DNA from 3 places in the Amycolatopsis roodepoortensis genome. Region 1 is predicted to be linked to each of the others. Evidence: riboswitches for the same ligand, from Rfam matches in the RefSeq annotation. Region 1 holds a riboswitch; each other region holds the start of a gene.

Region 1 (9,607 bases):
GGCTGGTCCACAGTGTCCACGAGCCCGAAGAAGTGCTCGGCAAGGCCCGCGAACTCGCCACCGAGATCGCCACGACCACGTCGCCGGTGTCGGTCGCCGTGACCCGGCAGCTGCTGTACCGGATGGCGAGCGCGGAGTCGCCGTTCCCCGTGCACGAACTGGACTCCCGGCTGATCGGCGGTCTGGGCTCCAGCCCGGACGCGGTCGAAGGGGTCATGTCCTTCCTGCAGAAACGACCACCGGAGTTCTCCATGCGCGTCGACACCGACCAGCCCGCTTACCTGCCGTGGCGGAACTCGTGACCGCCTATCCCCCCGAGCCCTGGAACCTGGCGGGTCAGGCGTACCTGTCGGTCTGGCGTGTCCCGGTGAGCGAACTCCCGGAACTGCCCGGCGGCGTCGAGCCGATCGCGCTGGGCGGCCGCGCCCAGGTGTTCACCGCGTGGATCGACTACCAGGAGCCCGGACAGCTTCGGTATCACGAGCTGCTGGCGACCGTCGCGGTCCGCGGCGAACGCCTCTCCAGCTCCATCACCGACATCTGGGTCGACAGCGAGGTCTCGCTCGCCGGCGGGCGGGCGCTGTGGGGCATCCCCAAGGATCTCGCCGCGCTCGATTTCACGCACGGGCGGACCTTCACGGCCTCGGCGGCCACCCACGAAGACTGGATCGCGACGGCGGCCTTCACGCCCCGCCCGAGTCTCCCGGTGCGGATGCCGGCGGCCTTCGACGTCGTCCAGATGCTGGACGGCCGTCTCAAAAGGAGCCCCGTCCGGGCGACGGCGCGTCCGCGCCCGGCGGCCGCGGACTGGCGGATCAACGAGTCCGGCCCGTTCGGCTTCCTCGCCGGTCAGCGGCCCGCGCTGAGCGCCTGCCTGCACGATTTCAAGATCGTCTTCGGCGGCTGACCAGCCGCTCAGCGTGATCGTCTAACCCGCCAGGGTGAGCCGACGACACGCCACCCATTGGGGCACGTGCAGCCTCCGACCCCTACATGTAGTCTCTGGGAACCGGTACCGCCCAGCGACGGGGAGACCGCTCGGGAGCGGTTGCCGGACAGCTTTGTGAACGTGCAGCGCACGGCCTTGTGAGGCCTTGTGGTGCTTCAACGCGCCCTTTTTGGAGTGACGCATGTCAGTCGATACCGGTCAGCGGCCGCCCTCGTCCCCGGACACCACGCCCGCGACCGTGCGAGTCATCCGGCGGGACGGCAGCGTGTCCCCCTTCGACGCGAACAAGATCTCGGTCGCCGTGACCAAGGCCTTCCTCGCCGTCGAGGGCGGTGACGCGGCCGCCTCGTCGCGGATCCACCACCTGGTCAAGGAATTGACCGAGCAGATCGAGACCACCTTGCTCCGCCACGCCGGTCCCGAGACCGCGCTGCACATCGAGCAGATCCAGGACATCGTCGAGCTCGCGCTGATGCGCGGCGAGCACCACAAGGTCGCCCGCGCGTACGTCCTGTACCGCGACGAGCGTGCGAAGGCCCGTGAGGCCGAGAAGCCCGCTTCGTCCGACGTCGCCATCAGCGTCAAGGCCGCCGACGGCTCGCTCCGCCCGCTCGACTGGGCCCGCGTCTCGCACGTCGTCGGCGAGGCCGTCGCCGGTCTCGAAGACGTTTCGGCCGAGCCGGTGCTGGCCGAGACCAAGCGCAACGTCTACGACGGCATCAGCGCCGACGAACTCGCCCTCGCCCAGATCATGGCCGCGCGCGTGCTCGTCGAGCAGGAGCCGAACTACTCCTACGTCAGTGCCCGGCTGCTCGCGGACAAGCTCCGCGGCGAGGCGCTCAGCTACCTCGCGGGCGTGCCGCAGCAGGCCAGCCAGGACGAGATGACCGCGCGGTACCCGCAGTACTTCCGCGACTACCTCAAGCGCGCCATCGAGCTGGAGCTGGTCAACCCCGAACTGCAGACCTTCGACCTGGACAAGATCACCGCGGCCATCCGCGCCGAGCGTGACCTCGACTTCGGCTTCCTCGGCCTGCAGACCCTGTACGACCGGTACTTCCAGCACCACGACGGCGTCCGTTTCGAGCTGCCGCAGGCGTTCTTCATGCGCGTCGCGATGGGCCTGGCGATCCGCGAGGATGACCGGGAAGCTCGTGCGATCGAATTTTATGAGCTGCTCTCGACGTTCCACTTCATGGCGTCCACCCCGACGCTGTTCAACTCGGGCACCACGCGCCCGCAGCTGTCGTCCTGCTTCCTGACCACCGTCGACGACGACCTGGACTCGATCTTCCAGGCGTACAAGAACAACGCGCTGCTGGCGAAGTACTCGGGCGGCCTCGGCAACGACTGGACCCCGGTCCGCGGCCTCGGCGCGCACATCAAGGGCACCAACGGCCAGTCGCAGGGTGTCGTGCCGTTCCTCAAGATCGCCAACGACACCGCGGTCGCGGTGAACCAGGGCGGCAAGCGCAAGGGCGCGGCCTGCGCGTACCTCGAGACCTGGCACGTGGACATCGAGGAATTCCTCGACCTGCGCAAGAACACCGGTGACGACCGTCGTCGCACGCACGACATGAACACCGCGAACTGGGTGCCGGACGAGTTCCTGCGCCGCGTCGAGGCCGACGCGCAGTGGACGCTGTTCTCGCCGAACGAGACCCCGGACCTGCACGACCTCTACGGCAACGCGTTCGCCGAGCGCTACCGCGAGTACGAGGCCGCCGCCGAACGTGGCGAGCTGAAGGTGTTCCGCAAGGTCCGCGCCGTCGACCTGTGGCGCCGCATGCTGACCATGCTGTTCGAGACCGGCCACCCGTGGATCACCTTCAAGGACCCGTGCAACCTGCGTTCGCCGCAGCAGCACGTGGGTGTCGTGCACTCGTCCAACCTGTGCACCGAGATCACGCTGAACACCACCACCGACGAGGTCGCGGTCTGCAACCTCGGCTCGGTGAACCTGCTCAAGCACGTCACCCCCGAGGGCCTCGACACGAAGCGCCTCGAGAAGACCGTGCGCACGGCCGTCCGCATGCTCGACAACGTGATCGACATCAACTTCTACACGATCCCGGAGGCGCGCCGCTCCAACCTGCGCCACCGCCCGATCGGGCTGGGCCTGATGGGCTTCCAGGACGCGCTGTTCGAGATCGGTGTCCCGCTGTCCTCGGACGAGGCCGTCCAGTTCGCGGACACCAGCATGGAGCACATCAGCTACTACGCGATCTCGGCCTCGACCGACCTCGCCGAGGAGCGCGGCCAGTACCAGACGTTCGAGGGTTCCTTGTGGAGCAAGGGAATCCTGCCGATCGACTCGATGCAGCTCCTGATCGACGCGCGACAGGGCGACGCGCTCGACGTCGACACCTCGTCCACTTTGGACTGGGCGCCGCTGCGCGAGCGGGTCAAGACCGTCGGTATGCGCAACTCCAACGTGATGGCGATCGCGCCGACCGCGACGATCTCCAACATCTGCGGGGTCGGGCAGTCGATCGAGCCGCTGTTCCAGAACCTGTTCGTCAAGTCGAACATGTCCGGTGACTTCACCGTGGTGAACCCGCACCTGGTCCGCTCGCTCAAGGAGCGCGGGCTGTGGGACGAGGTCATGGTGTCGGACCTGAAGTACTTCGACGGCAGCCTCGGCCAGATCGACCGCGTGCCGGACGACCTGAAGGCGCTGTACGCGACCGCGTTCGAGATCGAGTCCAAGTGGCTGGTGGACGCCGGTTCGCGGCGCCAGAAGTGGATCGACCAGGCGCAGTCGCTGAACCTGTACATCGCGGCGCCCAGCGGCCGCAAGCTCGACGAGCTGTACCGCTACGCCTGGCACAAGGGCCTCAAGACCACGTACTACCTGCGGGCGCGGTCCGCGACGCACGTGGAGAAGAGCACCCTGCGCGGCACCGACGGCAAGCTGAACGCGGTCTCGGCCACCCCGGCCCCGGCCGCACCTTCGGCACCCAAGCCTGCCGCCCCGGCCCCGGCTCCCGCCGCTTCGCCCGCCCCGTCGGCTTCCGCCGCGGTCTCGCCGTCGCCCGCCGCCGCGGTCCCGGCCGTCCCGGTGACCGCCCCGGCCGCCAAGCCGGAGCCGAAGGAGATGCCGCAGGTCTCGGACGTCGACTTCGTCGCCACCGACGGCGCCGCCTGCCGGATCGACGACCCCGACTGCGAAGCCTGCCAGTGACCGCCCGTCGTGAGTGGCGATTCGTGTTCTAACCCGAATCGCCACTCACGACCCACCCGACCCACACGTGAAGTGAGCCTTTATGACCACCTTTGACGCCTCCGCCGACGCCACCGGCCTCGGTGAGATCGAAGTCGGCGCCGCCCGCATCAACGTCGACGACAAGCGGATGATCAACGCCCGCGCCGACGTCAACCAGCTGCTGCCGATGAAGTACACCTGGGCGTGGGAGAAGTACCTCGCCGGCTGCAACAACCACTGGATGCCGACCGAGGTCGCCATGCAGGCCGACATCGCGCTGTGGAAGTCGCCCGACGGCCTCACCGAGGACGAGCGCACCATGCTCAAGCGCAACCTCGGCTTCTTCGCCACCGCGGAATCGCTGGTGGCCAACAACATCGTGCTCGCGGTGTACCGGCAGATCACCAACCCCGAATGCCGCCAGTACCTGCTGCGCCAGGCGTTCGAGGAGGCCGTGCACACGCACACCTTCCAGTACATCTGCGAAAGCCTCGGCCTGGTCGAGGGCGAGCTGTTCAACATGTACCGCGAGGTCCCGTCCATCTCGGACAAGGACGCGTGGGCGCTGAAGTACACGCAGAACCTGGAGAACCCGGACTTCGAGACCGGCACGCCGGAAGCCGACCAGGCCTTCCTGCGCGACCTCGTCGCGTTCTACGTGATCTTCGAGGGCATGTGGTTCTACACCGGCTTCGCGCAGATCCTCTCGCTCGGCCGCCGGAACAAGATGGTCGGCATCGCCGAGCAGTACCAGTACATCCTGCGCGACGAGTCGATCCACCTGAACTTCGGCATCGACTGCATCAACCAGATCAAGATCGAGAACCCGCACCTGTGGACCGAGGAGTTCCAGGCCGAGGTCCGCACCATGCTGACCGAGGCGTGCGAGCTCGAGGTCGCCTACGCCCGCGACACCATGCCGCGCGGCATGCTCGGGCTCTCGGCCGAGCTGATCGAGCAGTACATGCACTTCATCACCGACCGGCGGGCGCAGCAGATCGGTCTCGCGCCGATCTTCGGCGAGACCGAGAACCCGTTCCCGTGGATGTCGGAGGCGATGGACCTCAAGAAGGAGAAGAACTTCTTCGAGACCCGCGTCATCGAGTACCAGTCGGGCGGCGCCCTCGACTGGGACTGACCCCCCACACGCAACTCGCGCGCTCGAACACGTAACTCACGTGATCAGACACGTAACTCGCGTGATCAGACACGTAACTCACGTGATTGAGCGGCGAACTCACGTGATCAGACGGACGACACGCCGGGCGGCCTCCGCCCGGCGTGTTCCGTTTCCAAACACGCGAGTTACGCCCTCAATCACCCGAGTTACGCCCTCAATCACCCGAGTTACGCCCCCGATCACGCGAGTTCGTCGTTCAATCACGCGTGTCGTCCGTCTGGTCACGCGTGGCGTCCGGTTCGTCACATGTCCAGCGGGCCACTGGCGCGCCTCGGTACGCTCCAGGGTGCTACTGGTTCGCCCGGCCTCCCCGGCCGGTCGAGGTAACAGGGAACCCGGTGCGAATCCGGGACTGCCCCGCAGCGGTATGTGGGAACGAAAGCCGTCACCGTGCGAGACACGGTAAAGCACTGGGCATGGCGTCCCGGGAAGCGACGGCCGGTAGGCGCGAGCGAGTCGCCCACGAGTCCGAAGACCTGCCCGTGGTACGCGCGCCGACGGCGTGCGTGAGTCCGGGCCTCGTGGGATGGGCGCGACCGAACGGCGGTCACTCCTGCGCGCGCTCCGGGCTCTCACGACAAGCTCGCGAGGAGAGAGCTGTGACCGAAATCGGCACGACAGTGCTGGGCTACCCCCGGATCGGACCGGACCGGGAACTCAAGCGTTCACTCGAACGCTACTGGGCGGGCAAGATCGACGAGGCCGAACTGCTGGCCACCGGCCGCGCGCTGCGCACCCGGACCTGGCGGGAACTCAAGGCCGCGGGACTGGATTCCTTCCCCTGCAACACCTTCTCCCACTACGACCAAGTGCTCGACACCGCCGAGCTGTTCGGAGCGCTACCGAAGCGCTTCACCACGCTCGGCCTCTCGCCGCTCGACACCTACTTCGCCGCCGCACGCGGGGTGCAGGACGCGCCGGCGATGGAGATGACGAAGTGGTTCGACACGAACTACCACTACATCGTCCCCGAACTCGGCCCGGACACGACGTTCTCGCTCGCCGGCACCAAACCGCTCGACGAATACCGCGAGGCCCGCGCGGTCGGCGTCGAGACCCGGCCGGTGCTGGTGGGTCCGGTGACGTTCCTGCTGCTCGCGAAGCCGTCGGAGGCCGCTCCGGAGGGCTTCCGCCCGCTGGACCTGCTCGACGACCTCCTCGACGGCTACGTCGAGCTGCTGCGCCGTCTGCACGACGAAGGCGTCGAGTGGGTCCAGTTCGACGAGCCCGCCTTCGCGGCCGACCGCACCGAGCGGGAGCTCAACGCGCTCATCCGCGCCTATCACCGGCTCGCGAAGGAGACCGCGCGGCCCAAGATCCTGGTCGCCGGGTACTTCGGCGGTCTCGGTCGCGGCTTGGGCGTGCTCGCCCGTTCCCCGATCGACGCGATCGCCGTCGACCTCGTCACCGATGAGTCCTTTGTGGACGCTGTCGCCGCCGAGCCCGCCTTGCGGGACAAGGAGGTTCTCGCCGGTGTCGTGGACGGACGCAACGTGTGGCGCACGGATCCGGCCCGCGCTCTCAGCCGGGCGGCGACCCTGCTGGGCACCGCGCGGTCGGTCAGCGTGTCGACGTCGTGCTCACTGCTGCACGTGCCCTACGACGTCGAGCGGGAGGACGGGCTCCACCCGCGTCTCAAGGGCTGGCTCGCCTTCGCCAAGCAGAAGGTCGACGAGGTCGTCCTGCTCGGGCGCGCACTGAAGGAAGAGGGGGTCGACCTCTCCACCGCCCGTGCCGCGGCCGCGGATCGCGCGGCGGCGGCCGATCTGGCCGACTCCGGGGTGCGCGCCCGGCTGGAGGCGCTGCGGCCGGAGGACACCGTCCGCTCCCCCTACGCCCGGCGCGCGGCGGCGCAGCAGGCCGCGCTGGATCTGCCGCCGTTGCCGAGCACCACGATCGGCTCGTTCCCGCAGACCACCGAGGTCCGCAAAGCGCGGGCGGCGCACAAGGCGGGTTCGCTGGACGACGCGGGCTACGAGGCCGCGATGAAGGCCGAGATCCGGCGCGTCATCCGGCTGCAGGAAGACCTCGGCCTGGACGTGCTGGTGCATGGCGAGCCCGAGCGCAACGACATGGTGCAGTACTTCGCCGAGCGGCTGGCGGGCTTCGCGGCCACCGACTTCGGCTGGGTGCAGTCCTACGGTTCGCGCTGCGTGCGGCCGCCGATCCTGTACGGCGACGTCTCGCGTCCCGAGCCGATGACCGTCGAGTGGGCGCGCTACGCGCAGAGCCTGACCGACAAACCCGTCAAGGGCATGCTGACCGGTCCGGTGACGATCCTGGCGTGGTCGTTCGTCCGCGACGACCAGCCGCTGGGCGAGACCGCCCGCCAGGTGGCGCTGGCCATCCGCGACGAGGTGCACGACCTCCAGGCAGCGGGCATCCGCGTCATCCAGGTGGATGAGCCTGCCCTGCGGGAACTGCTCCCCCTGCGCGCCGCGGCGCATGAGGCGTACTTCGCGTGGGCCGTTTCGTCGTTCCGCCTCGCGACGTCCGGGATCGACGACGCGACGCAGATCCACACGCATATGTGCTACTCGGAATTCGGCGACGTGGTCAAGGCGATCGACGCGCTCGACGCCGACGTCACCAGCATCGAGGCCGCGCGGTCGAAGATGGAGGTCGTCACCGACCTCGGCGCGGCGGGCTTCGGCCGCGGCGTCGGGCCGGGCGTCTACGACATCCACTCGCCGCGAGTCCCCGGCGTCGACGAGGTCAGCGGGCTGCTGCGGACCGCGGTCGGCGCCGTGCCCGCCGAGCGGATCTGGGTCAACCCGGACTGCGGCCTGAAGACCCGCGGCTACGCCGAGGTCGAGCCGGCCCTGCGGAACCTCGTCGCGGCCGCCCGCACGGTCCGCGCCGAACTGGCCTGACCGGTCCGTGAAGGCCTCCTTCCCGACCCTCGAGGTAGTGAAGGAGGCCTTCACGGAACTTCCATCGAGGTATTGTCAGGACGTCAACAAGGGTGCGATGGTGGAGCGGTAACCGATCTCAGCGGGGAGATGGTCACCCATGGCGAACGCTGTCGAAAAGGTCACCGGGGCGCTGCGCGAGCGGGTCCCGCCGCTCACCTCGATCCCCCTGCCACGTTCGGTCGACCAGCGCTGGCTCGGCGCGACGTGGCCGGTCCGCGAACTCGCGCCCGCTCCTCCCGGCCTCAAACCCGTCCTCGGCGACGAGGGCCCGCCGGTCATCGGCCACGCGCTGGACTTCATGCGTTTCGGCATCGAGTTCGGCCTGAAACGCTACGAGACCTACGGCCCCGTCTCGTGGATGGGCGCGTTCGGCCGCCGCATCGTCGCGCTCACGGGCCCGGAGGCGACGCAGATCGCGTTGGTGAACAAGGACAAGGCCTTCTCCCAGGAGGGCTGGAAGTTCTTCATCGAGCAGTTCTTCGACCGCGGCCTGATGCTGCTCGACTTCGGCGAGCACCACCTGCACCGCCGGATCATGCAGGCGGCGTTCACCCGGCAGCGGCTCACCGGCTACGTCGACCAGATGGGACCGGCCCTGCGCGAGGGCGTCGCCGCGTGGGCGGACCGGCCGAACCCGCGGATCTACTGGTCCCTCAAGCAACTCACGCTCGACGTCGCGACGCGTGTGTTCATGGGCATGCGGTCCGGCGACGACGCGGCCTCGATCAACCGCGCGTTCGTGAACTCCGTGCGCGCCGGCACGGCCATCGTGCGCTTTCCCGTTCCCGGCGGCCGCTGGGCGGCGGGCCTGCACGGCCGCAAGGTCCTCGAACGCTACTTCTCGGCGAACCTGCCCGCGAAACGGGCGGGCGACGGCGACGACCTCTTCACCGCGCTGTGCCACGCCACCACCGAAGACGGTGACCGCTTCACCGACTCCGACGTCGTCAACCACATGATCTTCCTGATGATGGCCGCGCACGACACGTCGACGATCACCAGCGCCGCCGCCGTCTACCACCTCGCCAAGAACCCCGAGTGGCAGGAACGCGCGCGTCAGGAGTCCCTCTCGCTCGGCGACGACGTGCCGGACATCGAGGTGCTGGAGACGTTGACGACGCTGGACCTGGTGATCAAGGAATCCCTGCGGCTGGTGGCTCCGGTTCCTTCCCTCACCAGGAAGACCGTGAAGGACACCGAGGTCCTCGGGCATTTCATTCCCGAAGGGACACTCGTCGGGGTTTCCCCCACCGTCAACCATTTCTCGCCCGAGCACTGGACCGACCCGATGCGTTTCGACCCGGACCGCTTCGGCGAGGCACGCCGTGAGGACAAGTCGCACCGCTACGCGTGGATGC
Region 2 (9,607 bases), 2.8 Mb from region 1:
GCTTCCTCGACGACGAGCCGGTGCTGGCGATCCGGCTGCTGACCGACCCGGACGGACGCGTCCAGCCGAGGGTGATCGCGGCACACGTCGAGCTGCTTCGCCGCGACGTCGAGGACGGCGGTTTCGTGCCCGCGGTCAGCCTGGACAGCCTCTGTTACGCCATCGTGCGGCTGGGGGAGGCGTTCCTGTACTCGGACGTCCTCGCCTCCCGGACCCCCGATCTCGAAGCGGCGTCGACGCTGCTCGGCGCGCTCGTGGAAGGACGGGTACCGAGCAAGACCTTGTGAAACACTTACGCCTGGTGTTTCATCGAGAGGGATCTCGAGGAGGCGCCGATGCCTGTGTACCCGCTGCGGGGGAGGGACGACCTCTTCGGCGGGCTGCGGTCGGCCACCGGACGCGCCGTGCTGGTCCGCGGCGCGGAAGGGCTCGGTAAGTCGGCCCTGCTCACCGCGTTGCGCGCCACCCTCGGCGTCCGGCTCGTCGGTGTACGGGGCCTGCGCGCGGAACGCGAGCTGCCCTACGGAGCCCTGCAGCGGATGTTCGGCGCGCCGGTCTCCGGCGGCGCGGAGGCGCGGGACCGCCTCGGCGCGGTTTCGGCGCCGACGATCTGCTGGGTCGACGACGCGCACTGGGTCGATCCGGAATCCTTGGCGGCGCTGGGTTTCGCCGCCAGGCGATTGGCGGGCGCGCCGGTCGGGATGGTGCTCGCCTCGCGGTCGGGATCCGACGAGTTCGACTCCGTCGAGCTGCCGCCGCTGACCGATTCCGCCGCCGATCAGGTGCTGCGTGACCGCGGCGTGCCCGCCGGGGTGCGCCCGCAGCTGGTCGAGCTGGGAGACGGGAACCCGGCCGACCTGGTCGCGCTGGCGGCTTCGCTGACACCCGCTCAGGCGGCCGGGCGGGAGCCGGTCTCGCCGATCCTGAGGGAGCGGCTGCCTCGTTACGCGGCCGAGCTCGAAGCGATGCGGCTCGACGAACGCCTCCGTTTTCTCGCCACCTGCATGGACTTCTCCGCGAGGAAGGCGACCTGGTACGCGGCGGCGTCCCCGGCCGACCGCAGGGCGGCGCACGCGCGGCTGGCCTTCGCCGAGGAGGGGCCCGACGCGCTCTGGCATCGCGCGATGGCGACGGCCACGCCGTCCGAGCCGCTCGCGGACGCGCTCGCCGCGGCACCGGCGGTGGATCACGCGGCCGCGGCCCGGCAGCTCGAACGCGCCGCCGCCCTGACCGCCGATCCGGCGACGCGGGCGACCAGGCTCCTGGCGGCGGCGGACGCGGCCTGGCAGGCGGGCAGACCGGGTTGGGCGCGCCTGCTGCTGTCCAGGGTCGACACGGAACCGGGCGCGGTGGCGTTGCTGCACGGGGAGATCGAGCTGCGCGACGGCGATCCCGCCGTCGCCACCCACGAACTGGGCGCGGCGGCGGAACTGCTGCCCGATCCGGCGGGCGCGCTCCTGCTGGCGGGTGAGGCGCGCAGGCTCGGTGGTGACCTGAGCGGCTACCGGGCCCTCGCCCGGACGGTCCCGGCGGGCGACGAGCTGGCGTCCGCCCATTTCCACGGTCTCACCTCGGTTTACGCCGGCCGCCACGAGGACGCCGTCGCTCCGTTGACCGACGCCGTCGCCAAGGGGATGGCCGGTTCGGACGTCGCCGGGGCCGTCTGGGCGGCCGAAGCGGCGTTCGCCCGCGGGCATGCCGAACGGGCGCACGAATACGCGGCCGCGGCCGTGAGCCGCGCGCGGCTCGGCAAACGGCACGCGGAACTGCCGTGGGCGCTGATCTACCTGTCGCTCTCGGCGATCGCGCTCGACCGAATCCCCTGTGCGCGGGCGGCGTCCCGCGACGGGCTGCACGCACCGCACAACCTGCGGATGGAGCATCTGACGCTGCTGGGCCTGGCCGCCGCCCTGCTCGGTGACCGTGTACCGGAGCTGGACGAGGCGGCCGAGGGGATCGCCGAACGCGGTCTCGGCAGGCCCGCCGCGGTCGCCGCGTGGGCGAACGCCTGTCTGGACCTCGCCGAGGACCGGCCCGACGACGCGTTGAGCAGGCTCGAAGATCTCGCTTCGGGTGTCTCCGGCGACCAGCCGGTGATCCGGGTGCTGGCCACCCCGCAACTCGTCGAAGCGGCCGTCTGTTCCGGGCGATCCGAACGCGCGCTGGCCGCGCTGGAGGTGTTCGACCGCTGGACCCTCGCGGGCGCGGAACCCTGCTGGCTCGCGCTGAGCCACCGCTGTCACGCGCTGACCGCGCCGGATCCGGAGACCGCGGAACGGCGTTTCGTACGGGCCATCGAGGCGCACCGGCGGGCGGGCGGCGCGATGGAACTCGCCAGGACCCGGTTCGCGTACGCCACCCTGCTGCGACGGCATCGCCGGACCCGCGACGCCCGCGACCAGTTCCGCGATGCCTTACGGGGCTTCGAAAACGTCGGCGCCACCCGGTTCGCCGAACGGGCGCGGGCCGGGCTGCGGGCGACCGGCGAGACCGTCGACACCCAGCACCGGTCGCTCGCCGGGCTCACCCCGCAGCAGGACGCCATCACCCGGCTGGTGGCGGCGGGGGAGACGAACAAGGAGATCGCGCGGCGGCTGGTGATCAGCCATCGCACGGTGGATCACCACCTGCGGAACATCTTCACGGCGCTGGGAGTGCGGTCCCGGGTGGAGCTCGCGCGCCGCGTCGCCGCCGGCGAATGACGAACTCGCGTGATCGAAGGCGTAACTCGCGTGATTGGAGCCGTAACTCGCGTGATCAGCGGCGTGACTCGTGAGTTACGCCTCCAAACACGCGAGTCACGTCTCTGATCACGCGAGTTACGGGCAGGCCAGGACCGGGGCCTGCGGACATCCGCCGCCGTGCAGGTCGCTCAGCGGAACCCTGGCCAGGCCGAGGATCGCCTGCGCGGTCGCGCGCGGGGCGGTCGACGGATTCAGGCCCGTGGCGTCGTAGGCGATCGCGCCGCGGTCCGCCTCGGCGCCGGCGCAGCCGGTCTGCAGCGACCGCAGGAATTCCCGCGCCTTGATCGCGGCGGCGGGGCGGTGCCCGGCCAGCGCCTGCGCGGCGAGGCCGGTGCTGTTGGCGTTCGGCGCGTCGGTGCCGAAACCGAAGCCGCCGTTCGGGTGCTGCTTGGTGACCAGCCAGGAGGTGCCCTCTCCGGCGTTCACCGCGTCACCGGTGGCGCGCAGGGCCTGGACGACCGTCGCGGTCGCGTCGACGTCGCTCACGCACGTCGCTTCGCCGAAGTTCAGCGGGAAACCGCCGTCCGGGCACTGGCTGCCCGCGAGGAACGCCACGGCCCGCGCCGGCGCCTCGCCGGTGCGGTCCAGCGCCAGCAGGGCGAGCGACTGCGAAAGAGCGTTGGAGTAGTCGCCGTATTCGGACCGGTCGGAGAACCGGCCGGACGGCGTGAGCAGCGAGAGCAGGCCCGCCTTCAGATCGACACCGCCGAACGACGCCGGGTCCTTGCCGCGGACCTGCGCGGCGAGCAGCAGCTTGGCGTGCGCGCCCGCGTACGCCTCCGTGCCACCGCCGACATAGGCCGTGGTGATCTCCGGTTTCGCCAGCCACGCGATCGCCTTGCCCGCGTTCGTGTCCGACACCCCGGCGGCGGCGAACGCGAAGATCGCGTCGATCGTCAAACCCTGGTCGGGGAACTTCTGGCCGCCGAAGTCGGCTTCGAACCGTTCCCCGTCGGTCATCTGCCTCGCGAGCCAGCCCGCGGCGGCGTCCGCCTTGTTGTGGGTGGCCGCGGCCGCCGCCGGAGCGGCGACCAGCCCGATGCCGCACAGCAGCACGACAGCGAAAACCAAACGTCTCATGAGAACCCTTTCCCGCATTTCCACGACAGGAGTCGGTGACACCGCGCGACGTGGGTGACCGGGCTCGCCTGGAGGCACACCGTTGCGGGACAGCGCCGGACTCTCACCGGACTTCCCCCACGACCGCGCTGAATCGGACGAACCGAAGAGTACCGCCGTGCGCGAAGGACCGGTGTGATCCTGATGACCGACCTGGTCAGCGGTGCCTGCCGGAGGTGATCGAGTGTTAACCTCGCCTCGCTCGACAACAGAACACCGCCGCCCGTGACGGGGAAGCCGGTCGAAATCCGGCGCTGTCGCGCAACCGTAGGCCCTTCACCAGGGCGAGCCGGGATACCGAACGGGCGGATGAACGAACCACTGTCGCGATAAACAGGGGTGACCGCGGCGTCCCGCGCCGTCCTCCGTCACGCCGCAAGGAGGAGCCATGCGCCGCGGGTACCTGGCCGCGATGGCGTTCGCCGTCAGCGTCGGCGTGGTCGCCGCACTGCTCACCGGGACGGCCGCCGCCGCGAACGACCTCGGCGCCGCGAAGGCGAATTCCCGCTGGCTCGCGACGAAGCTGAAGCCGGACGGCACGCTCGAGAATCCCAGCGGCGGCACACTGCCGGACCACGGCGTGATGCTCGACGTCCTTTTCGCGATGTACGCCTCGGGCGACGGCACGAAGGCCGAGCCGATCATGAGGTTCCTCGACGAAGAAGGCCACGCCACCGACTACTTCACCTGGGACGGGCTGATTCCCGGGGGCGGGTACGACAAGGTCGTCGTCGGCGGCTCGCTGGCCAAGATGCTGGTCGCCGCGCAGGTTTCCGGCCGGGACCCGCGAAACGTCGACGGATACGACCTGGTCGCCGAGACCCATGCCGCGATCATGCGCAAGGGCCCCGACAAGGGCCGGATCAGCGACTACTCCAAGGATCCGGAGCACACCGGCCCGGTGAACAACGACGCGAACACGTTCGGCCAGGCGCTCGGCGTCATCGGGCTAGCCGCGGCGGGGGAGAGTGAACGGCTCGCCATCGACAAGCTGCTGACCCAGCAGTGTTCCGAGGGCTACTTCCGCCTCTTCTTCAAGGACATCCCGACGAACGAGACCGGTGACCACGTCACGCCGGACGGCCGCAAGATCTCGACCTGCGACGAGGGGAAACCGCTCGACCTTTCGCCGTCGGACGGCGACGCCACCGGTCTCGGGCTCTCGGCGCTGCTGGCCGCACGGAAGGCGGGCGCGACCGGGCTCGACGCGCCGATCGCCAAGACCGTCTCGTGGCTCAAGGCGAACCAGACCGCCGGTGGCGGCTGGGGTGGTGGCGTCAGCACCGAAGCACCGAACACCAACAGCACCGGCCTGATCGTCCAGGCGCTCGCCGACGCCGGCGGCGCGGACGCGGCGGTGGACAAGGGCGTGCGGTACCTCAAATCCGCGCAGGCGAACGCCGCCGCCGACTCCGGTACCAAGCTCGCGGGCGAGCTCGGCGCGATCGCCTACAACCCCGCCGACTACGAGTCCGCGCGCACGTCGGGGATCAGCGGGCTCGACACCTGGATCCGTGCGGGTGCCCAGGCTTCGCTCGGGTTGGCGCAGGTCGGCTTCTACGCGCTCGCGAAGGGTGACGTCCGGCCGCCGGCCAACGTCGCCCCTGCTCCCACGACGACCACCATCACGACCGCGGTGACGCCGCCGCCCAAACCCAGGAAGGCGGGCACGCCCAAAGCGTCCACCGTCGTCCAGCCACCGGCGGCGATCGCCATCCCGGACACCGCGACACCGGCCGCCCGCCTCGGCGCCTACCTGGCGAACCGGCTCTCCGGCGGTGACCACGTGGAGGTGGCCGAGGACGGCAAGACCTACGTCGACTACGACGCCACCGCCGACGTGGTGCTGGCCCTGCGAGCGCTGGACCAGCAGCCGGACGCGGTCGCCCGCGCGTCGCAATTCCTGCTGAAGCCGGAAGCCGTCCAGGCCTATGCCCACGGCGCGCCGTATGAGCAAGGCGAGGCGTCCTATGCCGAACCGCTCGCGAAACTCGTGCTCGTCGCCGAGTTCGCGAAGTCGGATGCCGCCGGGCCACTGCGCGCCGATCTGGTGAAGCTGCGAGGCACCGACGGTGAGTTCACCGACACCGGATCGTTCGCCGATGCCGACGAGACCGTCGAGCGGCATGCTTGGGCGGTGCTCGCCACCGCCGCCGATCCCGGGCCCGCGGTCGAACTGCTCCTTTCGCGTCAGTGCGCCGACGGAACCTTCCCGAAGCATCTCGACACCGTGGAATGCGGCTCCGGCGACCTCGCCGCGACCGCAGCCGCGGTCACCGCGCTGGCCGCGCGCCCGCACACCGACACCGCGCCCCCGTCCCGGCGCCCGGACGGCTGGACCGAGCGGCGTGTGTCGGCGTTCGTCTCCGCGGTGGGCGCGCTCGGCGTCCGGCCGACCGGCGAGGGCGTCGTCACCGGAGAGGGCGGAGAACCGGACGTCGCGTTGAGCTCCGCCGTCGCCGCCGCGCGGCAGGCCGCCGGCCTCGACGTGAGCGGAACGGCGCGGTCACTGGGCAAGCTGGTCCGAGCCGACGGCGGTTTGGCCAAGGGATCCGCCGGGGAGACCGACTTCCCGACCAGTCTGGCCGCCGCGCAAGGAGTCGCGGGCCGCTCTTGGCTGACCGCGGCCGAGTCGCCGCTCTCGCCCGCGATCCGGCTGCCGCTGACCGAGGCGAATCCGTCCGCCGCACCGGTACTGGCCGCGGAGCAGTCCGGCTCCCCGCCGTCATGGCTGATCTGGGGGCTCGCCGGACTGGCCGTCCTGCTGCTGCTCACCGTGCTCGCCCTGGTTTTCGTACTTCGCCGTTTCACCAAGAAAAAGGGGGCAACACCATGAAGAGACTGCTCGCCGTCACGTCCGTCCTCATCGGACTGATCGGGCTTTCCGCCGCACCCGCGAACGCGGTCGACACCACCAAGGGCTACAACGGGATCTGCACCGGCCCCGACGCGCTCACCGGCGTCACCGTCGTGGTCGACTTCCAGGAGCTGGACGGCAACGGCGGGGCCGCCGCGCCGACGATCACCCGCTGCTCGCCCAACGCCGCGCCGGGCACCACCCGCACGGGTATCAAGGCGTTGCAGGACGCGGGGATCGCGGTCGCCGGCACCGCCCGCTGGGGCCTCGCTTTCGTCTGCCGCCTGGAAGGCCGCCCGGCCGCTACGGAGACCATCCCGCTGTCGTCCAACCCGAACTACAAGGAAGCCTGCGTCACCACGCCTTCCCCCGGCGCGTACTGGGGTTACTGGCACGCCGACGGCTCCGGCACGACCTGGACCTACAGCACCACGGGCGCCCTCAACCGCACCGTGACCCCCGGCGGTTTCGAGGGCTGGTCGTTCTCGCTGAACAAGTCGGCGACGACCAACCCGCCGCCCGGTGTCACGCCGAGGAACCCGGCCATCCCGTGAGGAAGGTCCTTCCCGTGGTGGCGGCGGTCTTCCTGATCGCCGCCACGGCACCGTCCGCGCACGCCGTCGACCAGGGCAAGGGGTACCCAGGGTTCTGCAAGGACGACACCGGGGTCACCGTGGTGGTGGACTTCCAGCAACTCGGCGGCACGGCCATCGTCCGCTGCAATCCCCAGACCACCCGCGGCACCGGGCTGGATGCGCTCAAGGGCGCCGGTTTCCAGATCGCCGGGGTGCAGCGCTGGGGCGAGTCGTTCGTCTGCCGGATCGAGAACCGTCCGTCCGCGGACGAGAACATCCCGGTCAGCGGCCGCGGGGAGTACCGGGAGCCGTGTGTCGACACGCCTCCCGCGCAGGCCTACTGGTCCTACTGGCACGCCTCGAACAACTGCGCGTGGGACTACAGCCAGTGGGGGCTCAAGAACCGCGACTTCACCCCCGGCGGCTTCGAGGGCTGGTCGTTCTCCTTGAACGCCACCGCCAAGAGCAACCCCGTCCCGCGGGTCTCCGCCGTGCGGCCCGGTACCGAGGGCCGGCCTTGCGTGCCGCGCGAAGAGGCCAAGCCCGCCACCGGCGATCCCGGCGAGCGGCAGCAGCGACCGCAGCCGGGGGACGATCCGCGGCAAACGGCCGGTGCGGAACCGAGCGCGGGAGAAGCCCCCGCCGCGGGTACGGATTCCGGCGCGCTGCCGCCGCCCAAACCGCGTCCGAGCGCCTCGGCGCGGCCGAAGGCACCGGACCCGTCGTGGAACGTCGCGTTCACCGGCGGTGAGCACGCCGAGGACGTCAACGCGGCGATCGAGCGCGAGTCCGGGGCCAGCGACTGGGCGCCGTGGGCGGCGGGCGCCGCGGTACTGGCGTTGTGCCTGGCGGGATTCCTGATGGCGCGCAGACGCAAACGCGCGCAAGGAGCCTGATGACGTCCTACTTCCTGCCGCGCGACCTGCATCCGGCCGCGTGGTGGGTGTGGGCGCTGGGGCTCGCCGTCGCCGCGACCCGCACGACGAACCCGTGGCTGCTGCTGACCATCGTGGCGGTCGCGGGGTACGTCGTCGTGGCCCGGCGCGGTGAGGCGCCGTGGGCGCTGGCGTTCCGGCTCTACCTGTACCTCGGCGCGTTCATCGTCGCGATCCGGGTGTTCTTCCGCATCGTGTTCGGCGGTGCCGAAGGATCCACGATCATCCTGCGGCTGCCCGAGATCCCGCTGCCGGAATGGGCGGCGGGGATCCGGCTCTTCGGCGACGTGTCCGCGGAATCGTTGCTGGGCGGGCTTTACGACGGGATGCGGCTGGCGGCGATGGTGATCTGCCTCGGCGCGGCCAACGCGCTCGCGAACCCGAAACGGCTGCTCAAGGCGATGCCGCCGGCGTTGTACGAGGTGGGCACGGCGGTGATCGTCGCGCTGTCGGTGTTCCCGCAGCTGGCCGAAAGCGTGCTGCGGGTCCGGCGGGCCCGCAAACTGCGCGGCGGTTCGGGGAAGAAGAAGATGAAGGCCCTGCACACCGTCCTCATCCCGGTACTGGAGGACGCGCTTTCGCGATCGTTGCAGCTGGCCGCGTCGATGGACTCGCGCGGCTACGGCCGGGCGGGGCCGGCCGAGGCGCGGACCAGACTGATCACGGGAACGCTGATGATCGTCGGCCTGCTCGGTGTCTGCGTCGGCGTTTACGCCACTTTGGACGGTTCGACGCCCCGCTACCTCGCCGCGCCTGTGCTTTCGGCGGGAGTCGTGATCGGGCTGGCCGGCTTCCGGTCGGCGGGCAAACGGGTCCGGCGCACGCGGTACCGGCCCGATCGCTGGCACCTGCCGGAAATCGTCGTCGCCGTCAGCGGGATCGGGGTCGCGGTGACCCTGTTCGTGACCTCCAGCGTGAACCCGATGAACATGAACCCCTCCCTGATCGACCTGTCCTGGCCGTCGCTGTCGTGGGCGCCGTTGTTCGGGGTACTGGTGGGCGTGCTGCCCGCGTTCCTGACCCCGGCCCCCGAACCTCCTTACGCCGCACTAGAAGAAGAAGTCCGCGCATGATCGAACTCGACCACGTTTCCTTCACCTACCACGGCCGCACCGAACCGGTGCTGTCCGACGTGACGCTGTCCATCGGTGAAGGCGAACTCGTGCTGTTCGCGGGCCGGACGGGCGCGGGCAAGTCGACGCTGCTCGGCACGATCAACGGTCTCGTCCCGCATTTCACCGGCGGACACCTCGAGGGCACGGTGTCCGTCGACGGCGTGACGACGCGGTCCCGGCCGCCGCGCGAATTCGCGCATCTGGTCGGCGTCGTCGGGCAGGACCCGCTCGCGGGTTTCGTCACCGACACGGTCGAGGACGA
Region 3 (9,607 bases), 2.9 Mb from region 1:
ACCCGACGCCGTACCGCTGGAACCAGAGCGGATGTGGCACCACGACCACCTGGAGCAACCTTTGGTACAGCTCGGGAACGAAGCTCACCCGGGTCCGCGTCGTGGTCTGCGTGGACGACGCGGGCTGGGACACCTGTTATCGGAGCGGCTGGCAGTACAACCCCGAAGCGTAGACTCGTCCCGCTACCGCGCGACCGAAGGACGACGATGAGCCTGCCCTCAGCCGACCGGTTCGTGGATTCACTCGAAGCCGCGTACCGACGGCTGATCGAAAGCGGAGCGGTCTCGCTCAGCGTCGAACACGATGACGACGAGACGGTCGTCCGGGTCGAGCCTGCCGTCCCCGGTGCGCCGCGCCTGCTGCTGCGCATGACCGGAAGCACCGGGGACCTGTTCCTTGACGATCTGGACGCGTTCGAAGTGGATTCGCCGGAAGACGACGAAGAGTTCGCGGCGTTCGCGCGGGCGCTGGCCGATGGGGAGGTCGAGGTGGTCTTCAGGAGGACCTTGCTCGGCTGGCGGCCGGCGGGAGTCGAATGGCCTGGTGGTGGGTGGTCGTTTCCGGGCCTCTTCGGCTGGGCTTTCCGGTCGCGTCGGGAGAAGGTTCAGGGATATTGCTGAGCTGGTCCTTGTGTCCACAGAGGACGGTTCTCGGGGCTTGAGGTCGAGGTGGCGTGTTGCGAAAGCCACTTTCGCAACGTTGGGTGTTGGGAAAGTGGCTTTCGCAACGTCGGCGGATGGCTGGGTGGGGTCCGGTCGTGGCGCGCTGCTCGGGCGGGTGTCGCGAAAGCCACTTTCGCGACGTCTGGTGTCCCGAAAGTGGCTTTCGCGACACGCGTGCCGGTCGGGTGGGCCGGTTGGTGGTGTGAGGCTTCGGTGTTGCAGAGGTGGCGTGTTGCGAAAGCCACTTTCGCAACGTTGGGTGTTGGGAAAGTGGCTTTCGCAACGTCGGTGGATGGCTGGGTGGGGTCCGGTCGTGGCGCGCTGCTCGGGCGGGTGTCGCGAAAGCCACTTTCGCGACGTCTGGTGTCCCGAAAGTGGCTTTCGCGACACGAGCGTCAGGGTCCCGCCCCCGTAAAACCAAACGCGCCCCGAAACTGTCCCCTGTGGACAGTAGGTCACTCAGGCATCGTGATCGCGAACGGAGCCGAGACGTCCTCATGGCTGATCATGAGCAGCGCCGTCCCGCGCCGCGTCGCCTCGGCGGCGAGGAAATCCAGCAGCCGCGCACGGTTCGCCGCGTCGAGCGCCGAGGTCACCTCGTCGCAGATCAGCACCGTGGGGTGGGCGAGGAGCGCCCGGGCCACGGCACAGCGCTGGAGCTGGCCACCGGAGAGCTGGCCGGGCCGCCGGTCGGCCGCGTCGATTCCGAGGCAGCGCAGGGTTTCCGTCGCTTCGAGCCGGGCGTCCGCGCGGCTGAGGCCGCGAAGGAGGCGGGCGGTGTCGGCCACCTGGTCGAGCACGTCGCGGAATTCGTCGAAGGACGCGCGGCTGTCCTGATGGACGTATTGGATCGCACGCAGTTGCGCGCGGGTGCGACGACGGGCGAGGCGGGGAAGCCGGACACCGTCGATCTCGATCGTGCCGGCGCTCGGTGGAGTCAAACCGGCGAGCGCGCGGGCGAGTGTCGTCTTGCCCGCGCCCGAGACGCCGGTGAGCGTGGTCCGGCTGCCGGCCGCCAGCTCCAGGTCGAAGTCCTCGACGAGCGTCGTCCGCCCGGCGCGCACGGTGAGTCCGCGAACGACGAGCACCGGCGAAGACAGCGAAGGGGGCGGCGGGCCTTCGAAACGCACGGGGTCGGGGAGCGTCGGGGACGGCACCAAGCGGTGGTCGCGGAGTTCGGCGACGTCGCCGTCCAGGGCGCGGGCCAGCGTGAGGTCGTGGGTCAGGATCAGCAACGCCGTCCCGGCCCGGGAAAGCTCCGCGAGCCGGTCGGTGAGCACGGCCCTGTTCGCCGCGTCGAGACCACTGGTCGGCTCGTCGAGGACCAGCACCCGGGGTCGGTTCACGAGGGTGGTGGCCAGCGCCATGCGCTGCTGCTGTCCGCCGGACAACTGGTGCGGGAACCGCCGCCACAACGCCTGTTCGAGCCCCGATTCCGCCAGCGCGGTGCGGGCCGCCGCCAGCCGGGCGGTACGGCCGTGGTGGCGGAGGGCGGCGAGTTCGGCCAGCACGGGCCCGCAGCGGCGGACCGGGTCCAGTACCGCCGACGGCTGCTGCGGCAGGTGGCCGATGACGCCTGCCCGCGCCCGCCGCAGTTCGGAAGCGGTCCGGCCCAGCAGCGGGGATCCCGCCAGCATCACCGACCCGGACAGCGTGATCCCCGGGCGAGCCTGTCCGGTCGCGGCGAGCCCCAAGGTGGTCTTTCCCGTGCCGGACGCGCCGAGTACGACGAGTACCCGGCCCGGTTCGAGGGACAGTGAGACGTCGTCGAGCAGAACGGTTTCCCCGGCGCGGGCGGACAGCCCGCTGATCTCCAGGACGGTCACGGGATCACCCGCCTGGCGGCGAGCAGCCGGTCGGCGACGAGGTTCGTGCCGACGCACAACGCCATCAGCAGCGCGGCGGGCACGAGGACCACCGCGGGCGAGGTGTAGAGCGCTTCGCTGTTGCGTTCGATGACCACGGCCCAGTCCGGGGAGTCGGCCGGCAGGCCGAGACCGAGGAAGTTCGCCGACGCCAGCAGGTAGAGCACCACGCCGAGACGGGTGCCGGCGTCGGTCGCGACGGGGCCGGCGAGGTGCCGGGCGACGTACCCGAGCTGGATCCGCCACCACAGTTGTCCTTGCAGGGTAAGGGCTTCCACGGCGGTCCGGCAGCCGGGCGCCAGCGCCGCGGCCCGCACCACGCGGGTGATCGCGGGCAGCTGGAGCACGGCGACGACGGGAATGAGCACGCCCGGCCCCCGGTGCCCGGTCGCGGCGAGCACCATGAGCACCAGCAGCGAGGGGAAGGCCAGCACGAGATCGAGGGATCGCATCACGGTTTCGTCGGCCAGGCGTCCGCGCCCGGCCGCGACCAGACCGAGCGGCACCCCGATCAGATAGGCGAGCCCGAGCGCGGCGGCCGTCATGCCGATCACGGGAAAGCCGCCCGCGAGGATCACCGTGAGCGCGTCACGGCCGAGGACGTCGGTGCCCAGCGGATGGGTGCCGTCGGGTGTCTGCCACGGCGCCCCGACCGATTCCACAGGGCCCGCGATCACCGGCCCGGCCATCGCGAGCGCCAGCGGTACCGCGAGGAGGGACCAGCCCAGCATCCGTTTCACCACGTGGCACGCTCCCGCTGCGGCGTGAGCCGATGCGCCACGAGGTCCGCGACGAGGTTCCCGAGCACGACCACCCCGGCGAACAGCAGCACGTAGCCCTGCACCTGCGGGATGTCCCGGTTCTGCACGGCCTCGACGAAACCCGTGCCGAGCCCGGTGATCGCGAACAGGGACTCGACGATCACCGTGCCGGTCAGCAGGCCTTCGACGGCGCGGGCGAGTTGCTGCACGGCGGGCGCCGCGGCGGCGGGCAAAAGATGCCGCAGCACCACGGTGCGTTCGGGCAGGCCCAGCAGGCGCAGGTGCCCGGCCACCTGGCCCCGGGTCTGTTCGGCGATCCCGATCCGGAGTTGCCGGGCGACGTCGCACAGCTGCCGGGCGACCAGCACGATCACCGGCAGGACGAGGACTTCGGGGCGTGCGGTCAGGTCCGTTCCGGCCGCGGTCGCCGGGAGCAACCCGGTGTAGACGGCGAATCCGGCGACCAGCAGCAGACCGAGGACGAACTCGGGGATGGCGTGCAGGAACAGCGTGACCGAGGTGAGCACCCGGTCGGTCCGTGATCCTTCGCGCAGCCCGCAGGCCACCCCGATGGCCAGCGCGAGCGGTACGAGCACGAGCAGGGTCACCCCGGCGAGCACGGCCGTGGCGGCGAAACGCCGGGTGATCTCGTCGGTCACCGGGGCACCGGTCACGAGCGACCGGCCGAGATCCCCGCTCACCAAACCCGAAATCCAGTGCCCGAACCGGTCGAGGACCGGCTGGTCGAGGCCGAGCCGGTGGCGCACGGTCGCCACCTGCTCGTCGGTGGCCTGCTCGCCGAGCACGACCGACGCCGCGTCGCCGGGAAGCAACGCGGTCACGGCGAACGTCGCGACCAGCACGAACATCGCCTGCAGTACCGCGAAACCCAGCCGCCGGGCGGTGTAACCCGGCACGTCAGGACAGCCGGGCGCGGTCGAACCTCGCCCAGTCGAAGGTGTTCGGCGGCGCGGTCACCAGTCCGGAAACCCGCTTCGACACACCGATCGTCCAGGTGCTGAACCCCCAGGCGAGCAGGCCTCCGGACGCGTGCACGATCCGCTGCGCGTCACCGAACAGCGCCAGCCGGGCACCTTCGTCCGCGGTGGCCGCCGCCCGGTCCATGAGGGCGTCGAACTCCGGCGAGGCGAAGCCGTTGACGTTGTTCGAACCGCCGGTCCGGAAGCGCTGGTTGAGGAACGTCGGCACCGGCAGGGTGGCCGTGCGGGTCAGCGCGGCGACGCCCTTGGTCTTGATCTCGCTGAAATAGGTGCTCGACGCGCGCGTGTTCGGCGTGACCTTCAGCCCGATTTCCCCGAGTTGCCGGGAAATCAGCGTGGCCGCGGTGGCGAAACCCGGGTCGACGTCGCTGGTTTCGACGGCGAAGGCCAGCCCCTCCGCGCCCGCCTCCCGGACGAGCGAGCGGGCCAGTTCCACATCGCGCCCGCGCTGGGGGATACCGGCGGCGTACCCGCGGAGTCCCTTGCCGAACAGGTCGTTGCCGATCTCGCCGCGCCCGGCCAGTGCGACGCGGTTCAGCGCCTCTCTGTCCACTCCGGACAGTACGGCGCGGACCAGCCTCGGGTCGGCGAACGGCGGCTGCGTCACGCGCAGGATCATGCCCTGCATCGTCGTTCCCTTGGCTTCGAGCAGCGAGACGCGCGCGTCACCGGCCAACCGGGCCGCGGTTCCGGCCGCGAGATCGTGGGCGTAGTCGACCTGCCCGGACAGCAAGGCGTTGACGCGCGCGGCTTCCTCGTTGACCGGGACGAATTCCAGTTCGCCGACGTTCGGCGCACCGTCCCAATGGGACTCGTTCCTGCGGAACACCGCCGGGCCGCCAGGGGTGAACGAGACGAACCGGAACGGGCCGGAGCCGACCGGCGCCGTGAAGTCCGTCGTACCGGCGGGCACGATCTCTGCGCCCGGAGCGCCCCAGCCCGACGGGAACTCGAAGTCGGGAGCGGTCAGGACCAGCTCGATTTCGTTGGGGGACACCGCTTTGCTGCGGCCGAAATCAACCTTCGCGAAGTACTGCCGTGACGAGGAGGCCAGTGCGGGATCGGCGATCCGCCGGAAGGTGTAGAGCACGTCGTCCGCCGTGACCGGACGGCCGTCGTGGAAGGCCGCCCGCCGCAGCCGGATCCGCCAGCGCGTGCCGGAATCGTCGCTCTCCCAGGACTCCGCGAGCCGCGGCCGCAACGAGGTGTCGGCGTTGTAGGCGACCAGCGTGTCGAAGAGCGCCTTGGCCCGCGCCTGGTCGACGAAAAGGGAGACCTGCGCCGGGTCCAGCGTCTCCTTCGAGCCGCCCGCCGCGAACGCGACCCTCAACCGGCCTGTGTCCGCCGGCGCGGTCCCGCACGCGGCCAACGGCGTGAGAGCGGCCAGGGCGAGGAGCCGCCGGCGGGTGAGCGGATGACGCGTCATAGGAACCTCCGGGACATCGAGCACTGTCCCGGGCGCGCGGCCGCACGTGAACGGGACCCCGCTCCGTACTCCACGACAGTTGGGGCTGGCGGTACCCGGCGGGCAGTCCGGCTCTCGGCACCGGGAGTCCTCCCAGGCCGATCACGGTTGCGGGTCAGCGCCGGATTCACACCGGCTTCCCCCGACGGGCACCTTCTTGCGTTGTGGCGCCCACGGTAACCCATGACCGGGATGTGCTACACAGGATCAAGATCACGAAGGGGAGGCCGGTGGACGAGAAGTTCGCGGCGGACTGGGTACGCCGGTGGGACATCCAGCAGGAACGCTACATCGCCGACCGCGAAGAACGCTTCGCCGTGCTGATCGACGTCGTCGAGCACGTATGCCGTGGCGTCGCCGAGCCGCTGGTGCTGGACCTCGGCTGCGGACCGGGATCGCTGGCCACGAGGCTCGCCGGGCGGCTCCCGCGGGCACGGATCGTCGGCGTCGACAACGACCCCTTCCTGCTCGCGCTCGCCAGGGCCACCCGGCCGCCGGGGGCGGAAATCGAGTACCTCCAGGCGGACCTCGCCCAGAGCGGCTGGCTGAAGTGGGGGCCGGTCGACGCCGCGGTCTCGACGACCGCGTTGCACTGGCTGCGTCCCGAGCGGCTCGCCGAGGTCTACCGTGACCTCGCCGGAGCGCTGAGGGCGGGCGGAGCGCTCGTCAACGGTGATCACTTCTACGACGAACAGCCTGCCATCCGCGAACTCGCCGAGGTGGTCAAGAACCGGCGGGCGGAGCGTGCCGGGGTCGGCGCCAACGAGGAATGGAAGGTATGGTGGGCCGCGGTCGCCGCCGATCCCGCGCTGCGTGAGCGGTTCACGGCCGACGAGCTGCGCGGCATTTCGACCGGCTACGGCAACCGGTTGAGCCCGCAGGAACACACCAGGCTGCTCCGGGAAGCGGGCTTCGCCGAAGTGGCCCCGGTGTGGCAGTTCGGCGACGACTACGTCCTGACGGCCTTGCGCTGACGCCGATCCGGCCGTCGGTCCTGCACGCGGCGGGCGACGGCGAGCACGACAGGCGCCGCGAGCCAGCACAGGTAGGCGGCGGTGTCGTTAGTCAGGAACGAGACGGGTACGGAGATCCCGAACACCGCGGCCAGGCAGACGCTGCGAGTCAGGCTTTGGGCGAACACCTTCGGCGGCCCGCCGGTCCCGTACAGGTGTCCGCGCCGGATCTCCCGGATGATCAGCGCGAACGACGCCGAGGCCAGGACCTGCACCATCGCGTACACGCTGAACCGGAGCGGGAAGGCGCCCTCGGCGGTGATGACCCGCGTCGCGAACGGCATCAGGACCTGCATGAACAGCCAAGCCAGGGTGAGGCTGATCAGGCGCCCGTTCAGTGCGCGGACGTAGGGGAAGATCTCGTGGTGCGCTCGCCAGTGCGCGGAGATCACCACGAAGCTGAGCGCGAAGGCGATGTATTCCTTGCCGTGGGCCGAGATCGAGCTCAGCATGGCGCCGGTGGTGTCGCCGTGGGGGATCGGGAGATCCAGCGCCAGCAGGGTGAGCGCGATCGCGATCACCGCGTCGGCGAAGATGCCGAGCCGCTCGGTGGCGGCCTTTCCGATCGCGTGGCCGGTCTGTGTCGTCATGGTGAGTGCCTCAGGCGGCGATCTTCGCGGTGAGGCGCCGCGATCGCAGGGCCAGGACGATCATGACCGCCGGGAGCAGGACGTCGGTGACGAGCACTCCGCCGGTGTTGCCGGGGGCGTGGTCACCGTTGGCGAACCATTGGTAGACGTGGCCGATCGCGGCTCCCCAGAGGAACATCCCGCCGGCGATGCCGATGGTGAGGCGTTCGCGCGCGGAGGCCGAGGCGGCCCGGAAGCCCAGGACGGCCAGCGCGAGGTTGGCGAAGGCGATCTCGAACATGAACGGCGTCCGCTCGAAGCCGATCGCCGTGGCCATGACGTCCGGGAAGGCGAGGAAGGCGACCGTCATCCACAGGCTGCCGCAGCCGAAGGCGCCGATGGCCCACCAGCGCTGCCAGATTTCGAGCCGCTCCTGAGACGACGTCGCGTGGCGGGCGCGGAGGAAGGCTCCGGCGGCGGGCACGACGACCCAGACCAGGGGGAAGGCGGATTGGGTGAAGTAGTTCATGCCTTCAGTCTTACCTAGTTAATATTAACCCGTCAACACTGATGATAGGGTGGCTCCGTGGACGACGGACTCGCGGACCTGCTGCACCGGGTGGTCATGCTGATGGGCGAAGCCGCCCGTCGGCGCGCCGACGACCCAGACGGTTTGACGTACAGCCAGATACGGCTTCTGGGCACGCTCGAGGAGATCGAGCCGGCGACGCAGCACCGGCTCGCCCAGGCGCTGTCGGTCTCCGACCCGGCGATCAGCCGGGCCCTGCGGCGACTCGAAGCGGACGGTCTGGTGCGGATCACCGTCGATCCCGAGCACGCGCGCCGACGGCTGGTCCGGCTCACCGATCCCGGCCGGAAAGCCTTCCACGCCGCGGGAAAGCCGCTTTACGACGAGTTGCGCGAAGGGCTCATCGCGGCGGGCTTTCCGTACGAGCGCTATCTCCAGGACACCGTCCGGCTGGCCGAAATCCTCGCGGCCGACTGAGCCTTACCGGGCTTTTTCCAGCACCAGCGGGGTTTCCGCGGCCGGCAGGACGCGTGCTTTCGCCTTCACCCGAGACAGCATGACCGCGCACACGATCGCGAAGAGGAGCGGCACCGTGGCCGCCACGACGATGTCCCGCGTCGCCAGCGCCTGCCCGATGAGGACGCCCGCGATCCCCGGCCCGACGATGGAACCGAGCCGTCCCAGCGCGGCCGCCCAGCCCACGCCGGTGGTCCGGGGGCCGGGCGGATAGGTCGCGACCGCGAGGGCCAGCTGGCCGAGCTGCGCCGACACCACGCCGACCCCCGCACCGGCGAGGCACAGGAGCAACGCGGTGTCGCCGAGGGACGCCTTCGCGGCGATGATCATGAACACCCCGCCGATGGCGGGCATCAGGATCATCGCGCGGGCGATCCCCAGGCGTCCGGCGAGCGGCAGCAACGCCAGGCCGCCGATGATGCCGCCGAGGGTGAGGAACGCGAGACCGAGCGGAGCCTTGGACGGGCTGAAGCCGTATCCGGTGAGCAAGGTGGGGATCCACGAGATCAGGACGTAGGAGGTGATGAAGACGAGGAAGGAGAAGGCCCAGATCAGCGTGGTGGGCAGGCGCAGGCCCGGGTCGAAGAGCCTGCCGATCTTCGCGTCGCTCTTGTCGCCGACGGTCGCCGTGACCGCGGTCCCCTCGGCGGGCAGCAGCCACGCCAGCACGGCGGCGAAGAGCAGCGGGACGATCCCCGCGACGTAGAAGACGCCGTCGCTGCCCACGAGGTTCAGCAGGCGCCCGCCGAGAAGCCCGCCGAGTCCGGCGCCCGCCCCGAGACCGAGGGCCACCGCAATGGATACCTGCTCCCGGCGGTTCTCGGCGCTGTGTTTCGTGGCCAGGCCGACGGCCGCGGGCACCACCACGCCGAGCCCGATCCCGGTGACCAGGCGGGTCGCCGAAAGCAGCGCGATCGACTCCAGGGGCAGGGTGGCCGCCGTCGCGATGGTGGCCACCCCGAAGAGCACGACGGCCCCGATCACCAGCCGCCGTCCCGGTATCCGCGCGCCGAGGTATCCCGCCGACAGGTAACCGAACACCACGCCGATGTTGGTCAGCACGACGGCGAGGGTGAACGCGGCAGGCGTGACCGCCCATTCGGCGGCCATCGTGGGGATCGCGAGCGAAAGCGCGGCGGTGTCGAAGCCGTCCAGGAGAATCGCCAGGAAACAGAGGACGACGACCGTCCAGTGCACGGAGCCTGCCCGGGTGGCGCTCATGAAG

What was found. A riboswitch is a leader RNA that binds a small molecule or an ion and turns the genes downstream of it on or off. The one in region 1 is predicted to bind cobalamin.
Region 2: it holds a riboswitch for cobalamin, as region 1 does, so the genes downstream of both, NQK81_RS40670 (prenyltransferase/squalene oxidase repeat-containing protein) here and metE (5-methyltetrahydropteroyltriglutamate--homocysteine S-methyltransferase) in region 1, are expected to answer to the same signal.
Region 3: it holds a riboswitch for cobalamin, as region 1 does, so the genes downstream of both, NQK81_RS39810 (ABC transporter substrate-binding protein) here and metE (5-methyltetrahydropteroyltriglutamate--homocysteine S-methyltransferase) in region 1, are expected to answer to the same signal.

The regions. Positions count from the first base shown of each region.
Region 1 is NZ_CP102415.1:1,715,844-1,725,450, forward strand. Features, by position in the region: gene NQK81_RS07805 (enoyl-CoA hydratase-related protein) at 1-302, shown strand, start outside; gene NQK81_RS07810 (acetoacetate decarboxylase family protein) at 299-907, shown strand; gene NQK81_RS07815 (ribonucleoside-diphosphate reductase subunit alpha) at 1,131-4,133, shown strand; gene NQK81_RS07820 (ribonucleotide-diphosphate reductase subunit beta) at 4,216-5,292, shown strand; cobalamin riboswitch at 5,611-5,832, shown strand; gene metE (5-methyltetrahydropteroyltriglutamate--homocysteine S-methyltransferase) at 5,934-8,207, shown strand; gene NQK81_RS07830 (cytochrome P450) at 8,347-9,607, shown strand, end outside.
Region 2 is NZ_CP102415.1:8,449,365-8,458,971, forward strand. Features, by position in the region: gene NQK81_RS40660 (QsdR family transcriptional regulator) at 1-287, shown strand, start outside; gene NQK81_RS40665 (helix-turn-helix transcriptional regulator) at 336-2,702, shown strand; gene NQK81_RS40670 (prenyltransferase/squalene oxidase repeat-containing protein) at 2,820-3,824, opposite strand; cobalamin riboswitch at 3,857-3,982, opposite strand; cobalamin riboswitch at 4,070-4,184, shown strand; gene NQK81_RS40675 (hypothetical protein) at 4,252-6,699, shown strand; gene NQK81_RS40680 (SCO2322-related protein) at 6,696-7,274, shown strand; gene NQK81_RS40685 (flagellar biosynthesis protein FlhF) at 7,271-8,191, shown strand; gene NQK81_RS40690 (energy-coupling factor transporter transmembrane component T) at 8,191-9,303, shown strand; gene NQK81_RS40695 (ABC transporter ATP-binding protein) at 9,300-9,607, shown strand, end outside.
Region 3 is NZ_CP102415.1:8,286,241-8,295,847, forward strand. Features, by position in the region: gene NQK81_RS39785 (hypothetical protein) at 1-173, shown strand, start outside; gene NQK81_RS39790 (hypothetical protein) at 208-621, shown strand; gene NQK81_RS39795 (ABC transporter ATP-binding protein) at 1,119-2,489, opposite strand; gene NQK81_RS39800 (ABC transporter permease) at 2,486-3,271, opposite strand; gene NQK81_RS39805 (ABC transporter permease) at 3,265-4,206, opposite strand; gene NQK81_RS39810 (ABC transporter substrate-binding protein) at 4,208-5,716, opposite strand; cobalamin riboswitch at 5,819-5,945, opposite strand; gene NQK81_RS39815 (class I SAM-dependent methyltransferase) at 5,986-6,729, shown strand; gene NQK81_RS39820 (TMEM175 family protein) at 6,705-7,358, opposite strand; gene NQK81_RS39825 (DUF6790 family protein) at 7,369-7,866, opposite strand; gene NQK81_RS39830 (MarR family winged helix-turn-helix transcriptional regulator) at 7,924-8,343, shown strand; gene NQK81_RS39835 (MFS transporter) at 8,347-9,603, opposite strand.